One region of the Enterobacter sp. UPMP2060 genome, then DNA from elsewhere that is predicted to be linked to it. Evidence: predicted binding sites of a transcription regulator. Region 1 holds the regulator's gene; the other holds the start of a gene.
What was found. Region 1 encodes CRP, which controls carbon source genes, mostly activating them, when cyclic AMP is high. Its sites were predicted from a motif close to ATGTGANNNNNNTCACAT; they were not measured.
Positions count from the first base shown of each region.

Region 2: ompW (outer membrane protein OmpW) is a predicted target of CRP. The motif match lies at 4,946-4,963, and genes of this name have one in related genera.

Region 1 covers NZ_JBSKJQ010000008.1:12,668-19,908, reverse strand. Annotated here, with positions in the region: gene ACWKXN_RS15925 (putative adenosine monophosphate-protein transferase Fic) at 1-44, shown strand, start outside; gene pabA (aminodeoxychorismate synthase component 2) at 75-638, shown strand; gene argD (bifunctional acetylornithine/succinyldiaminopimelate transaminase) at 726-1,946, shown strand; gene ACWKXN_RS15910 (YccS/YhfK family putative transporter) at 1,943-4,030, opposite strand; gene crp (cAMP-activated global transcriptional regulator CRP) at 4,088-4,720, opposite strand; gene ACWKXN_RS15900 (OsmC family protein) at 5,032-5,436, shown strand; gene ACWKXN_RS15895 (phosphoribulokinase) at 5,503-6,372, opposite strand; gene ACWKXN_RS15890 (YheU family protein) at 6,403-6,621, opposite strand; gene ACWKXN_RS15885 (hydrolase) at 6,618-7,241, opposite strand, start outside.
Region 2 covers NZ_JBSKJQ010000003.1:226,707-233,947, forward strand. Annotated here, with positions in the region: gene trpCF (bifunctional indole-3-glycerol-phosphate synthase TrpC/phosphoribosylanthranilate isomerase TrpF) at 1-103, shown strand, start outside; gene trpB (tryptophan synthase subunit beta) at 114-1,307, shown strand; gene trpA (tryptophan synthase subunit alpha) at 1,307-2,116, shown strand; gene yedE (selenium metabolism membrane protein YedE/FdhT) at 2,297-3,508, shown strand; gene yedF (sulfurtransferase-like selenium metabolism protein YedF) at 3,505-3,738, shown strand; gene ACWKXN_RS10060 (hypothetical protein) at 3,865-4,203, shown strand; gene ompW (outer membrane protein OmpW) at 4,250-4,882, opposite strand; gene ACWKXN_RS10070 (YkgJ family cysteine cluster protein) at 5,165-5,569, shown strand; gene ACWKXN_RS10075 (YciC family protein) at 5,595-6,338, shown strand; gene ACWKXN_RS10080 (septation protein A) at 6,395-6,934, shown strand; gene yciA (acyl-CoA thioester hydrolase YciA) at 7,039-7,241, shown strand, end outside.

The sequences.
Region 1 (7,241 bases):
CTATCTTTGCCAAAGTAGTGAGCGAAGCGCGGGAATCTGAGTAGAATAGGGCGGCATTTTTTTCGGGAGCCGCCATGATTCTGCTGATTGATAACTACGATTCCTTCACCTGGAACCTTTACCAGTATTTTTGTGAACTGGGTGCAGAGGTGGTTGTCCGCCGTAACGACGAGATCGGACTGGCCGATATCGGGACGCTGGCTCCGCAGAAAATCGTGATTTCTCCGGGGCCGTGTACGCCGTCGGAATCGGGTATTTCTCTGGATGTGATCCAGCACTTTGCCGGCAAGCTGCCGATACTGGGTGTCTGCCTGGGCCATCAGGCGATTGCTCAGGCGTTTGGTGCCACCATCGTGCGCGCCGCGAAAGTGATGCACGGTAAAACCTCTCCGGTCACCCACGCCGGCACCGGGGTATTCACGGGGCTCAATAACTCGTTAACCGTGACGCGCTACCATTCCCTGGTGATTGACCCGTCGACCCTGCCCGACTGCTTTGAGGTGACCGCCTGGAGCGATACGCAGGAGATCATGGGGATTCGCCACCGCGAATGGGACCTCGAAGGCGTGCAGTTCCACCCGGAAAGCATCCTCAGCGAGCAGGGGCACGCGCTGCTGGCAAATTTCCTCAATCGCTGAATATCTGTTGCCTTGCTGTGATTTTTTATGCATATTTTGTGATTATATTTTCACAATCACTGTGACATAAAAATGGATGGTCATGACATGGCAACTGAACAACCAGCAATTACCCGCGCGACATTTGATGAAGTGATCCTGCCGATTTATGCACCGGCTGAGTTTATCCCGGTGAAGGGAAAAGGCAGCCGCGTCTGGGATCAGCAGGGTAAAGAGTATGTGGATTTCGCGGGCGGTATTGCGGTCACGGCGCTGGGTCATTGCCATCCCGCGCTGGTTGAGGCGCTGAAAACCCAGGGCGAAACCCTGTGGCATACCAGCAATGTGTTCACCAACGAACCAGCGCTGCGCCTGGGCCGCAAGATCATCGATGCGACCTTTGCCGAGCGCGTGCTGTTTATGAACTCCGGCACTGAAGCCAACGAAACTGCGTTTAAGCTGGCGCGCTACTACGCGACAACGCGCCACAGCCCGTACAAAACCAAAATCATCGCCTTCCACAATGCCTTCCACGGACGCTCCTTCTTTACCGTCTCCGTTGGCGGCCAGCCGAAGTATTCCGACGGGTTTGGCCCGAAACCGGCCGACATTGTCCACGTGCCGTTTAACGATCTGCACGCGGTGAAAGCGGTCATGGACGACCATACCTGCGCCGTTGTTGTCGAGCCGATCCAGGGGGAAGGCGGCGTGACGGCGGCAACCCCGGAATTCCTGAAAGGGCTGCGCGCGCTGTGCGACGAGCATCAGGCGCTGCTGGTCTTTGATGAAGTGCAGTGCGGGATGGGGCGTACCGGCGATCTGTTCGCTTATATGCACTACGGCGTGACGCCGGATATTCTGACCAGCGCCAAAGCGCTCGGCGGCGGTTTCCCGGTGAGTGCGGTACTGACGACGCAGGAGATCGCCTCCGCGTTCCACGTCGGTTCTCATGGTTCCACCTACGGCGGTAACCCGCTGGCGAGCGCCGTGGCGGGTGCCGCATTCGACATTATCAACACGCCGGAGGTGTTGAACGCCGTGAGCGCGAAGCGCGAGCTTTTCGTAAAACACCTGCAAAAGATTGATGAGCAGTACGATGTGTTCAGCGAAATTCGCGGGATGGGGCTGTTGATTGGCGCCGAGCTGAAGCCGCAGTACAAAGGCCGGGCGCGCGACTTCCTGCACGCCGCCGCCCACGAAGGGGTGATGGTGCTTAATGCCGGGCCTGACGTGATGCGCTTTGCGCCGTCGCTGGTGGTAGAAGACAAAGACATCGAAGACGGTTTAACCCGCTTTGCCGCGGCGGTCGAGAAGATAGTAAAAGGCTAATACTCGGTTCGCTTTAGCCGGCGCGTTAACCAAATGCCGTGATGCGGACGCTGACGCCATGCCACCGACGAAATGGTGTGCATGGTGTTCAGATGCCCCAGAACGCGCTGTAAATGCTGCTCCAGGGTGCTCATTGGCCCGTGGGTTAACGTCTCCGGCGCTTCCAGAATATTTGAGTCGCCCGACTCGCCCGGCGCGTCATACTCCAGACGCTGCTGGCACCTCTGCAACGCAATTTCACATGACTGCAAATAGCGCTGCGCCAGATCCGGCGTTAGCATCGTGTGCTCGCGCGCCAGCGTGGTCATGGCGTTAATATGCTCGACGATAAACTGGCTGTGCGTCACCCAGAGCTTCATGTCTGCCAGATAGTGCGAGTTAAAGCCTGGCTCCTGCATCGCCTGGTTGAGCGAGTTAAACAGGGCGTTGTGCGCCTGGTTGACCTTCATCCGCTGATAGGCCAGCGGGGAGGGCTGCGGGTCGTCGCTCAGGATCAGGCGAATAGCCTGCTGGTCGGCTTCCAGCGCGTCGTGGGCGTTCTGCCTCAGCAGCCCGCTCTGCCACTGCGGCCACAGCCAGACCATGCCGCCAAAGGCAATCAGGCAGCCGATCAGGGTATCAATCAGCCTCGCGACAATAAACTGTTCGCCATTGAGCGTGAGCAACTGCAGCGTATATACCGCCGTCACCGTAAAGCCCACCATCGCCCAGCCGTAGTTTTTGCGGATAATCAGGTAGCTCACCAGCGTAATCGCCAGCATCCCTGCCAGGGTATAGCCTTCCGGCACGTGGAAGTGCAGCGTCACGCCTGCAATGATCAGCCCGGCCAGCGTTCCGCCAGCCCGATGCAGAATACGCACCCGCGTGGCGCCGTAGCCGTTCTGGGTGACAAACAGCACGGTCATTAAGATCCAGTACGGTTTCGGCAGGTGCAGCGCCATGCCCATCAGGCTGGCGGTACTGAGCATCACGCTAATCCTTGCGGCGTTGCGCAGAGCGGACGATTTAAGAGAAAGATAGCTTTTGAGCGCGGGCAATAGCGGAAGCCGTTTTTGCTTATCCGCCATCAGGTCGCGGGGATAAAGCGGGCGCTGGGTGCGCAACACGCGGGCGATGCGGCTGAAGTGCCAGGCGGCAAACTGGCCGACCGGGTTATCGGGATGCTGGCGGGCGATTTTCTCCAGCGCGCCCAGCTGTTTTTCCATGTTAAAGCGCGTCGGGTAGCGGTGGTAGAGAATATCATCGGCCAGGATCCGCAGACGTGCCGATACGGTCTGCGCGTTCCAGCGGATCACCGCTTCGGCGTGGCTGCGCTCGACCAGCTTTTGCACCTCCTGCGGGTGGTGAAGGCTTACGGAGATATGCTCCTGTAGATCCAGCCCGACCTGGAAGGTGCGCAGCAGCCGCTTGTACTCGTGGTTCTTGTTGGCGGCGAGCATATGCAGCTGCTGATAGCACTGGCTTATGAGATCCACCACCTTCTGCTGGCGCGTCAGCAGCGGCGGTAAGGATTTTTCCGGGTCGGTATGCTGGGTGAGCAGGGTGTATTTGGCTTCGCAGTAATCCGCAAGCTGCACATAGAGCAGGCTCAGGGATTCACGCAGCGGCTGCTCCCGCCACAGCCAGAACCAAAACCAGTTAAACAGCCCGTACCATAATGTCCCCAGGGCGTAGATCAGCAGCGGCTCCCACACCGGCATGTTCCCGGCGAGGCTCAGCGTGAAAATGGCCGCAATCAGCGAGGCGGGAAGCAGGCGGGCGTGCAGCGAACTGATTTCCGCCGTGACGCCGAGCGTCATCGCCAGCACGGTCAGGATCAGCGGCAGCGGGATATCCCGGGCAAGCAGGAGTTGTACGGCGAGGCTACACCCGGCAAACAGGCAGCCACCGATAATCAGGCGTTTGAAAAAGCGCTTATGCGGCGTGTCCAGACCGGCAATGTTGCAGCAGGCGGGCACGAGGGAAAACAGCAGGCCTTGTTGAAGATGTCCGAGGATCAGGCCTATGGCCACAGGAAGACACAACACCAGCGTTTGCCGCAGTGCGTAGTTAACTTCCGGGTGATAGATCAGCCTGCGCCACATGGGGAATAGAGACAAAAACGGCGTGACACCTTGCGATGGCACGCCGTTTAAGCGGAATTAACGCGTTCCGTAGACCACGATGGTTTTACCGTGGGCGGAGATCAGGTTTTGATCTTCCAGCATTTTCAGGATACGGCCCACTGTTTCACGGGAGCAACCGACGATCTGACCAATTTCCTGACGGGTAATTTTAATTTGCATGCCGTCCGGGTGGGTCATGGCGTCTGGCTGTTTCGCCAGGTTCAGCAGAGTTTGTGCGATACGGCCGGTAACGTCCAGGAAGGCGAGGTTACCCACTTTCTCTGACGTGACCTGCAGACGGCGCGCCATCTGGGAAGAAAGACGCATCAGGATGTCAGGGTTAACCTGAATCAGCTGACGGAACTTCTTGTAAGAAATTTCAGCCACTTCACATGCTGTCTTTGCTCGAACCCAGGCGCTACGTTCCTGGCCCTCTTCAAACAGGCCCAGTTCACCGATGAAATCGCCCTGGTTCAGATAAGAAAGGATCATCTCTTTCCCTTCTTCATCTTTGATCAGCACTGCCACCGAGCCTTTAACGATGTAATACAACGTTTCCGCTTTTTCACCCTGGTGAATCAGCGTGCTCTTCGATGGGTACTTATGAATGTGGCAATGAGACAAGAACCATTCGAGAGTCGGGTCTGTTTGCGGTTTGCCAAGCACCATGCGCTGTTATCCTCTGTTATAAGCTGTCACCAGAGTCATCAGATGCATCCGGACTCTGGGGTTGCAATCGAATTCTTACCCATACCCTGGGAAGTCGGCTACCGTAACGTTTCGCAGCCAGTAAAGTTTGATGTCCTCTGCATACACGTGTAACGTCAATGTATTACTGTAGCATCCTGAGTGTTTTAGCATAGCTTTCGCCGCGTGTCTCCTGGTGTCTCGCTTCAGCATGATGCAGGTCGCCTTCCATTGCGATAAATGTAACGCACACGTAATCTGTCACCAAAAATGCAACGTTGGAGTTAATGAATATGCAAGCGCGCGTGAAATGGGTTGAAGGTTTAACGTTCCTGGGCGAGTCCGCGTCAGGACACCAGATTTTGATGGACGGTAACTCCGGCGATAAAGCACCCAGCCCAATGGAAATGGTGCTGATGGCGGCAGGCGGATGCAGCGCAATTGATGTGGTGTCGATTCTGCAAAAAGGACGTCATGACGTGACGGATTGTGAGGTTAAACTCACGTCAGAGCGTCGCGAAGAGGCGCCACGCCTGTTCACCCATATTAACCTGCACTTTGTGGTCACCGGTAAAGAGCTGAAAGACGCGGCGGTCTCGCGTGCGGTGGACCTGTCTGCGGAAAAGTACTGCTCGGTGGCGTTAATGCTGGAGAAAGCGGTAAAAATCACGCATTCGTATGAAGTGATCGAGGCGTGATTGATGGGGCATCGTGCGTGTTGATGCCCTCACCCTAACCCTCTCCCACAGGGAGAGGGAACATGCTCACGCGATCTGCTTCCCTTCCATCAGTCGCTCCACCAGCGGCGTCATGATGAGCTCCATCGCCAGCCCCATTTTTCCGCCCGGCACGACTAACGTATTCATGTGCGAAATAAACGAGCCCTGCAGCATTGCCAGCAGCCAAGGGTAATCAATGCCTTCGAGATTGCGGAAATGGATCACCACAAAGCTCTCATCCAGCGACGGGATGCTTTTAGCGGCAAACGGGTTCGAGGTGTCCACCGTCGGCACGCGCTGGAAGTTGATATGGGTGCGGGAGAACTGCGGCGTCAGGAAGTTAATGTAATCCTCCATGGAGCGCACCACGGAGTCCATCACCGCCTCTCGCGAATGGCCGCGCTCGCTCATGTCGCGCGTCAGCTTCTGGATCCACTCCAGGTTAACGATAGGGACCACGCCGACCAGCAGATCCACGTGGCGCGCCACGTCGTGTTGAGGGGTGACCACGCCGCCGTGCAATCCTTCGTAAAACAGGACGTCGGTGGGTTCCGGCAGCGGCTGCCACGGGGTAAAGGTTCCCGGCACCTGATTCCAGGGTACGGCTTCATCATAGGTGTGCAGATACTTGCGGGACTGCCCTTTGCCGCTCTTACCGTACTCTATAAAGGTTTGTTCCAGCAGGCCGAAGTCATTGGCCTCCGGGCCGAAGTAGCTGATGTGTTTACCCGAATCGCGCGCCTTACGAATGGCCATGTCCATCTCCGGGCGCGTGTAGCGGTGAAAGCTGTCGCCTTCGACCTCCGCCGCACGGAGATTCAGCTGGGCGAAAATCTTGCGAAATGCGAGGCTGGTGGTGGTGGTTCCCGCACCACTCGACCCCGTAACGGCAATAACCGGATGTCTGGCAGACATAGCAACTCCCTGACTGAAAAGGGTGGAAGATCAGCCGTGAAACGCGTTGCGGGGCATGATATTGACCGTCTCATGCAGTTCTGACCACACCAGCACCACGTCGCCGCTTTTCAGCTGGCGCTTAACATCGTTGACCTTTTGCTCAAGCGAGCGTTCCTGTTCACCATAATCGGTGCCTTCGCGTAATACAAAGCTTTCAATCAGATTATCGAGCGTTTCGGGAGCCAGATCCTGCCAGGGAATAATCATTTTGCACCGTCCAGATAAGGGGTCAGCCAGTCAGGAATACGCGCCTCAAGCCACATTTTCGGGCGGCGCAGCGTGCCGCCGATAAAGCCGACGTGGCCGCCGTGCTCGGTCAACTGATAGTGAACGTTGTCGGGCAGGAATTCCTGAGCGGGGATCGAGTGATGATCCATAAACGGGTCATCTTTGGCATGAATAATCAGCGTCGGCTGCGTGATCTTGCTGAGCAGCGGCATGGCGCTGCACTGACGATAATAGTCAATCGCATCGGCGAAGCCGTGGATTTTCGCGGTGATCAGGTCGTCGAACTCGCGGATACGACGCACCTTTTTCAGCTGGCGCAGGCTTACCGGCAGGGTATCCGGGTAGGCCTTCAGCTTACGCGCCGCGTTGGCCTTCAGAAGGTTGAGCAGATAGCGCTGATAGACGCGGGAAAAGCCCTTATCCATGTGGTAGCTACACTGCTCGAGCATAAACGGCGCGGAGACAATGACGGCGGCATCCAGCGGTACGCTTTCGCCCTCTTTGGCCAGCAGACAGGCCAGCATATTCCCGCCCAGCGAGTAGCCCACGGCGGCCGTTGGCACGGTGCCATAATTTTCCCGCAGCCAGTGTAAAAACCA
Region 2 (7,241 bases), on a different contig from region 1:
CGGCTGCGCAGGCCTCGATTTCAATTCAGGCGTAGAGTCCCAACCGGGTATCAAAGATGCCAGCAAGCTGGCCTCGGTTTTTAAAACTCTGCGTGCATATTAAGGAAGAGAAGATGACGACATTACTTAACCCGTATTTTGGTGAGTTCGGCGGGATGTACGTCCCGCAAATCCTGATGCCCGCGCTGCGCCAGCTGGAAGAAGCGTTTGTCAGCGCGCAGAAAGACCCGGCGTTTCAGGCTGAATTTACCGACCTGCTGAAAAATTACGCCGGTCGTCCGACCGCGCTGACCAAATGCCGCAACCTGACGGAAGGCACCAAAACCACGCTGTATCTGAAGCGTGAAGACCTGCTGCACGGCGGCGCGCATAAAACTAACCAGGTGCTGGGCCAGGCGCTGCTCGCGAAGCGTATGGGCAAAACCGAAATCATCGCCGAAACCGGTGCGGGTCAGCACGGCGTGGCCTCTGCGCTTGCCAGCGCCCTGCTCGGTCTGAAATGCCGCATCTATATGGGAGCGAAAGACGTTGAGCGTCAGTCTCCGAACGTCTTCCGTATGCGTCTGATGGGAGCGGAAGTGATCCCGGTGCACAGCGGCTCCGCGACGCTGAAGGATGCCTGTAACGAAGCGCTTCGCGACTGGTCTGGCAGCTATGAAACCGCGCACTATATGCTCGGTACCGCGGCGGGCCCGCACCCGTTCCCGACTATCGTGCGCGAATTCCAGCGCATGATCGGTGAAGAGACCAAAGCGCAGATCCTCGAAAAAGAGGGGCGTCTGCCGGATGCGGTGATCGCCTGCGTTGGCGGCGGATCTAACGCCATCGGCATGTTCGCAGACTTTATCGACGACGCCAGCGTCGGCCTGATTGGCGTAGAGCCTGCCGGTCACGGCATTGAATCGGGTGAACACGGCGCGCCGCTGAAGCATGGCCGCGTGGGGATCTACTTCGGGATGAAATCCCCGATGATGCAAACCGATGAGGGTCAGATTGAAGAGTCTTACTCTATTTCTGCCGGCCTCGACTTCCCGTCCGTCGGGCCACAGCATGCGTTCCTGAACAGTACCGGCCGCGCGGACTATGTCTCCATTACCGATGACGAAGCGCTGGAAGCCTTTAAAACGCTGTGCCGCAGCGAAGGGATCATCCCGGCGCTGGAGTCTTCGCACGCCCTGGCGCACGCGCTGAAAATGATGAAAGAAAACCCGGAAAAAGAGCAGCTGCTGGTGGTGAACCTTTCCGGACGCGGTGACAAAGATATCTTCACCGTTCACGATATTCTGAAAGCACGAGGGGAAATCTGATGGAACGCTACGACAACGTATTTGCAGAGCTGAAATCCCGCCAGGAAGGCGCGTTCGTTCCCTTCGTCACCCTGGGCGATCCGGGCCCGGAACAGTCGCTGAAGATCATCGACACCCTGATTGAGGCTGGTGCCGACGCGCTGGAGCTGGGTATTCCGTTCTCCGATCCGCTGGCGGATGGCCCGACCATCCAGAACGCGACGCTGCGCGCATTCGCCTCCGGTGTGACACCGACCCAGTGCTTCGAGATGCTGGCGGCGATTCGCCAGAAGCACCCGACCATTCCGATTGGCCTGCTGATGTACGCCAACCTGGTGTTCAACCGCGGTATCGATGAGTTTTACGCCGAGTGCGCCCGCGTGGGCGTCGACTCCGTTCTGGTGGCAGACGTGCCGGTCGAGGAATCTGCGCCATTCCGTCAGGCGGCCATGCGCCATAACGTCGCCCCGATTTTCATCTGCCCGCCGAACGCCGATGACGCCCTGCTGCGCCAGATTGCCTCTTACGGACGCGGCTATACCTACCTGCTCTCCCGCGCGGGCGTGACCGGTGCCGAGAAAAAAGCCGCACTGCCGCTGCATCATCTGGTGGAGAAGCTGGCCGAGTATCATGCCGCGCCTCCGCTGCAGGGATTCGGGATTTCCTCCCCGGATCAGGTCACCGCAGCGGTTGACGCGAAGGCGGCAGGTGCCATCTCCGGCTCCGCGATTGTGAAGATCATCGAAAAGAACGTGGACAAGCCAGAGCAGATGCTGGCCGAGCTGAAAGCGTTTGTGACCGTAATGAAAGCGGCGACGCGTAAAGCATAACCTCTCTACCGTCTGGCTTCCTGCCAGACGGTTACCCTTCCTTCCACACCTTCTACAACGGATTACCTCAAAATTGATCCCGTCGATATTTTCGGCGTGAATGGCTTTCCATTCTGGCGTGCAAGCGTATGATCTGGACTCTTTTTTATCTTTAATCCTTCTGAGTTCAGAGGCTTATTCATGTCATGGCACGCCTTCAAACAGACTTACCTGGTTAAGTTCTGGTCACCTGTTCCGGCCGTTATCGCGGCAGGCATTCTCTCTACCTACTATTTCGGCATCACCGGCACCTTCTGGGCCGTGACCGGCGAGTTCACCCGCTGGGGTGGTCAATTGCTACAGCTCGCTGGCGTGCATACCGAAGAGTGGGGTTACTTTAAACTCATCCATCTGGATGGCACACCGCTCACCCGCATCGACGGGATGATGATCGTCGGCATGTTCGGCGGCTGTTTCGCGGCGGCGCTGTGGGCAAACAACGTTAAGTTGCGGATGCCCAAAAGCCGTATTCGCATAATGCAGGCGGTAGTCGGCGGTATCATTGCCGGGTTTGGCGCCCGTCTGGCGATGGGCTGTAACCTGGCCGCTTTCTTTACGGGTATTCCTCAGTTTTCGCTTCACGCCTGGTTCTTTGCAGTCGCCACGGCCATCGGCTCTTACTTCGGTGCCAAATTTACCCTGCTGCCGCTGTTCCGCATTCCGGTGAAAATGACAAAAGTCAGCGCAGCGTCTCCGTTAACCCAGAAGCCGGACCAGGCGCGTCGCCGTTTCCGCCTCGGTATGCTGGTCTTTTTGGCTATGGTCGCCTGGGCGCTTTGCACTGCGATGAATCAGCCCAAACTCGGCCTGGCGATGCTGTTCGGCGTGGGTTTTGGTCTGCTCATTGAACGCGCGCAGATCTGCTTTACCTCCGCGTTTCGCGATATGTGGATCACCGGCCGCACGATGATGGCAAAGGCGATTATCGCCGGGATGGCGGTCAGCGCCATCGGTATCTTCAGCTATGTTCAGCTGGGCGTTGAACCGAAAATCATGTGGGCTGGCCCTAACGCGGTGATTGGCGGCCTGCTGTTTGGCTTCGGGATTGTGCTGGCTGGCGGGTGTGAAACCGGCTGGATGTACCGCGCCGTTGAAGGTCAGGTGCATTACTGGTGGGTGGGCCTGGGAAATGTTATCGGCTCGACGATCCTGGCGTACTTCTGGGACGATCTGTCCCCGGCGCTTGCCACGAACTGGGACAAGGTCAACCTGCTGAGCACCTTCGGCCCTCTCGGCGGCCTGCTGGTCACCTACGCCCTGCTGCTGGTCGCTTTTTTACTGGTTGTCGCGCAGGAGAAACGCTTCTTCCGTCGCGCGAGTGTTAAAACAGAAACCCAGGAGAATGCTGCATGAAAGAGATCGTGCCCGATTACCGTCTGGATATGGTTGGTGAACCCTGCCCTTATCCGGCTGTTGCCACGCTTGAAGCCCTACCGCAGCTCAAAAAAGGGGAAATTCTGGAAGTGGTCAGCGACTGTCCGCAGTCCATCAACAACATTCCGCTGGATGCGAAAAACCACGGCTACACGGTGCTGGATATCCAGCAGGATGGCCCGACCATTCGCTATTTGATTCAAAAATGATCGCTAAGGGCCTCGCGAGGGGCCTTTATCCCATTGAATTACAAGACATCTTGATCCACGGCAAAAACGCGATCTTTGACTTAAGTAAAATCTCACTTCCCTTTTGAAGGAGGTTTTCGCGGTTTGATGTATTTACGAGCTTTACTGGTTTTCGCCTTATTAATTCCCTTCCATGCGCTGCCCCTGAATTTCTCTTCTACCTTCCTGCGCCTTAATTGTCCGCAAAGAGGACTTGTCGAGGTCATTCTGCACGTTTATGACCATACCCAGGAGCGATGGCACGGTCATTTTGAAACCGGTGCGGGACATAAACGTGCGGGAGATACCGAAATCATCCCGTTTGCCAACGGCGATATTCTTTTTCATTCCCTGTCCAGCGACGCTTTCAGCTATTTATATGATGGGGAAAATATCCTGAGGCACTGCGTAAAGCTTGATGAGCGGCCGGTTTATCCGTCGTTTTGAAGTGAGCAAAGCAAACTGGCCACCCTGTGGCCAGTTTGACGGGGGATCAGAAACGATAACCCGCAGAGAACATAAACACCCACGGATCCAGGCGAGTATTGATACTTTGCTGCTGACCGCCCGCCTTGAAGCGTACGTCCGTATCAATATCCATGTACCAGACCGAGGCGTTAATCAGCCAGTCGCGGTTAATCAGATAGTCCAGACCGACCTGCCCCGCCATACCCCACGAATCTTTCAGGCTGAGGTCAGTCAGACCGGCCTCTTTACCGGTATCGTTAAACTTCTCGTCGAAGAAGGTGGTGTAGTTCACACCGGCGCCAATATAAGGACGCACCTTGCTGCTGGCATCGCCAAAGTACCATTGCGCCATCAGCGTTGGCGGTAAATGGTGAACCGTAGCGATATCACCGGTTGCGCCCAGACCCACGCGATGACGGAACGGCGTTGCAGCCAGAAGCTCAACACCAACGTTTTCCGTCGCCATATAGGTGAACGTTAACCCTAACTGGGTGTTATTACTGACGTTAAAACCGCCCATACCCAGCACGTTATCCGATCCTTCAGTCGGGCGAACCGTAGCCGAACCGGCACGAATAAAGAATTCGCCTGCTTCATGCGCATACGCGCCGCCAGAGAGACTGCTTAATACAAGGGCTGCCACCGCTAATTTTTTCATATCCGCTCCATCGTTGTGGTTTTAATCGCGGATGAGAATATACTCACAAATGAGTAATAAGTGATCTGCTACAGATCACATTAAAACCAGTAACTTAACATTCATTGATCTGGATTAATTTTTTGTTACGCATCCAAAAGCGATAAGTTGTTTCCATGTCAATTTTTGGCATTTCACGGTTACAAAATTTTCCCTTTTTCCCCTCTTGCTCTTCCTCTGACGGCTGGATAATTTATCGCTCTCACAAGTTGATTTGATGCGTTCTTCTTTTGCAGGTGTGCCATGAGTGATATCAACCCGTGCATGACGTGCGGAGCCTGTTGTGCGTATTTTCGAGTCTCTTTCTACTGGGCCGAAGCCAGCGATGGCGGCGGTACCGTTCCGGTTCATCTTACTGAGCCGTTAACGCCCTTTCTGCGCTGCATGAGCGGCACAAACCAAAAGCAGGCCCGCTGCGTAGCGCTACAGGGTGAGCCAGGGGTCTCTACCCGGTGTTCTATCTATGATGACCGGCCCAGCCCGTGCCGGGAATTTGCCATGTCGGGGGAAGATGGGCAGGTCAACGAAGCCTGCAATCGCGCCCGGGCGCGCGTTGGATTACCGCCGCTTTACAAAGATATGCTTTTCCATACAAGCCTTGATGCTGCCACAGCAGGTGCATCCGGTGTACAATTGCCGGCTAATTAACACCTGCAATACTCAAGGAGAGTGCATGTCTATCACGGCGAAGTCTGTCTACCGTGACACGGGAAACTTTTTCCGCAATCAGTTCATAACCTTTTTACTGATCGCGTTGCTATGTGCCTTTATCACGGTGGTGCTGGGCCATGCCTTCTCACCGAGTGAAGAACAGATTGCCAGCCTGAGCCAGGGCGACCATCTTGCCGGAAGCGTGGGGCTGTTTGAACTGGTGCAAAACATGACGCCGGAGCAGCAGCAAATTCTGCTGCGGGCGTCTGCCGCGTCCACGTTCTCGGGCCTGATCGGTAATGCGGTTCTGGCGGGCGGCGTTTTGCTGATGATTCAGCTGGTCTCGGCGGGTCACCGGGTCAGCGCCTTACGGGCGATTGGTGCGAGTGCGCCAGTCTTACCTAAGCTGTTTATTCTGATCTTTTTAACCACCATGCTGGTGCAAATGGGGATTATGCTGGTGGTGGTGCCGGGCGTATTACTGGCTATCGTGCTCTCATTTGCGCCTGTGATGGTGGTGCAGGATAAAATGGGGATTTTTACCGCGATGCGCAGCAGCATCAGACTGGCATGGGCTAATATGCGTCTGGTGGCTCCCGCCGTGATCGGCTGGCTGCTCGCCAAAACGCTCCTGCTGTTGTTTGCACCGAATTTTGCGGTATTAACGCCGAACGTTGGCGCGGTAGTGGCGAATACGCTGAGCAATCTGATTTCAGCGGTACTGCTGGTCTATCTGTTCCGCCTGTATATGTTAATTCGTCAGTAATCCTGAGGCGGGCGGCATCGCTGCCTCCCGCCCCGCTCAGAAGATGGAATCACAGAATGAAGCAGTTTCTTGATTTTTTACCGCTCGTGGTCTTTTTTGCTTTTTATAAGCTGTACGATATTTATGCCGCGACTACTGCGCTGATCGTTGCGACCGCTGTTGTACTCATCTACAGCTGGGTGCGCTATCGCAAAGTCGAAAAGATGGCGCTGATAACGTTCGTCCTGGTCGCCGTATTCGGCGGGCTTACTCTGTTCTTCCACAATGATGAATTTATTAAGTGGAAAGTGACCGTTATTTACGCGCTGTTTGCGGGCGCATTGTTAATTAGCCAGTGGGTCATGAAAAAGCCGCTGATCCAGCGCATGCTGGGCAAAGAGCTGACGCTGCCTCAGGAAGTCTGGTCCCGTCTGAATATCGCCTGGGCGGTCTTCTTTATTCTCTGTGGTCTTGCCAATATCTATATTGCCTTCTGGCTGCCGCAGAATATCTGGGTCAACTTTAAGGTCTTCGGCCTGACCGCGCTGACGCTTATCTTCACGCTGTTAAGCGGCGTATACATCTATCGCCACATGCCGCAGGACGACAAGCACTGATTAATGACTGACCAGAACGTCTATGACAGGCGTTCTGGTCTATTCTCTCCGCTGTGAAATCATAGTAGCATCCCGCCTGAAGTCTTCCGTTACGAGTTAAAACAATGACAACAACTAACGCCCCGCAGGGCGAACTGGTTTTACGCACACTGGCAATGCCCGCTGACACCAATGCCAATGGCGATATTTTTGGCGGCTGGCTGATGTCGCAGATGGATATGGGCGGCGCAATTCTGGCAAAAGAGATTGCCCACGGGCGCGTGGTGACTGTGCGAGTGGACGGCATGACCTTCCTGCGCCCGGTTGC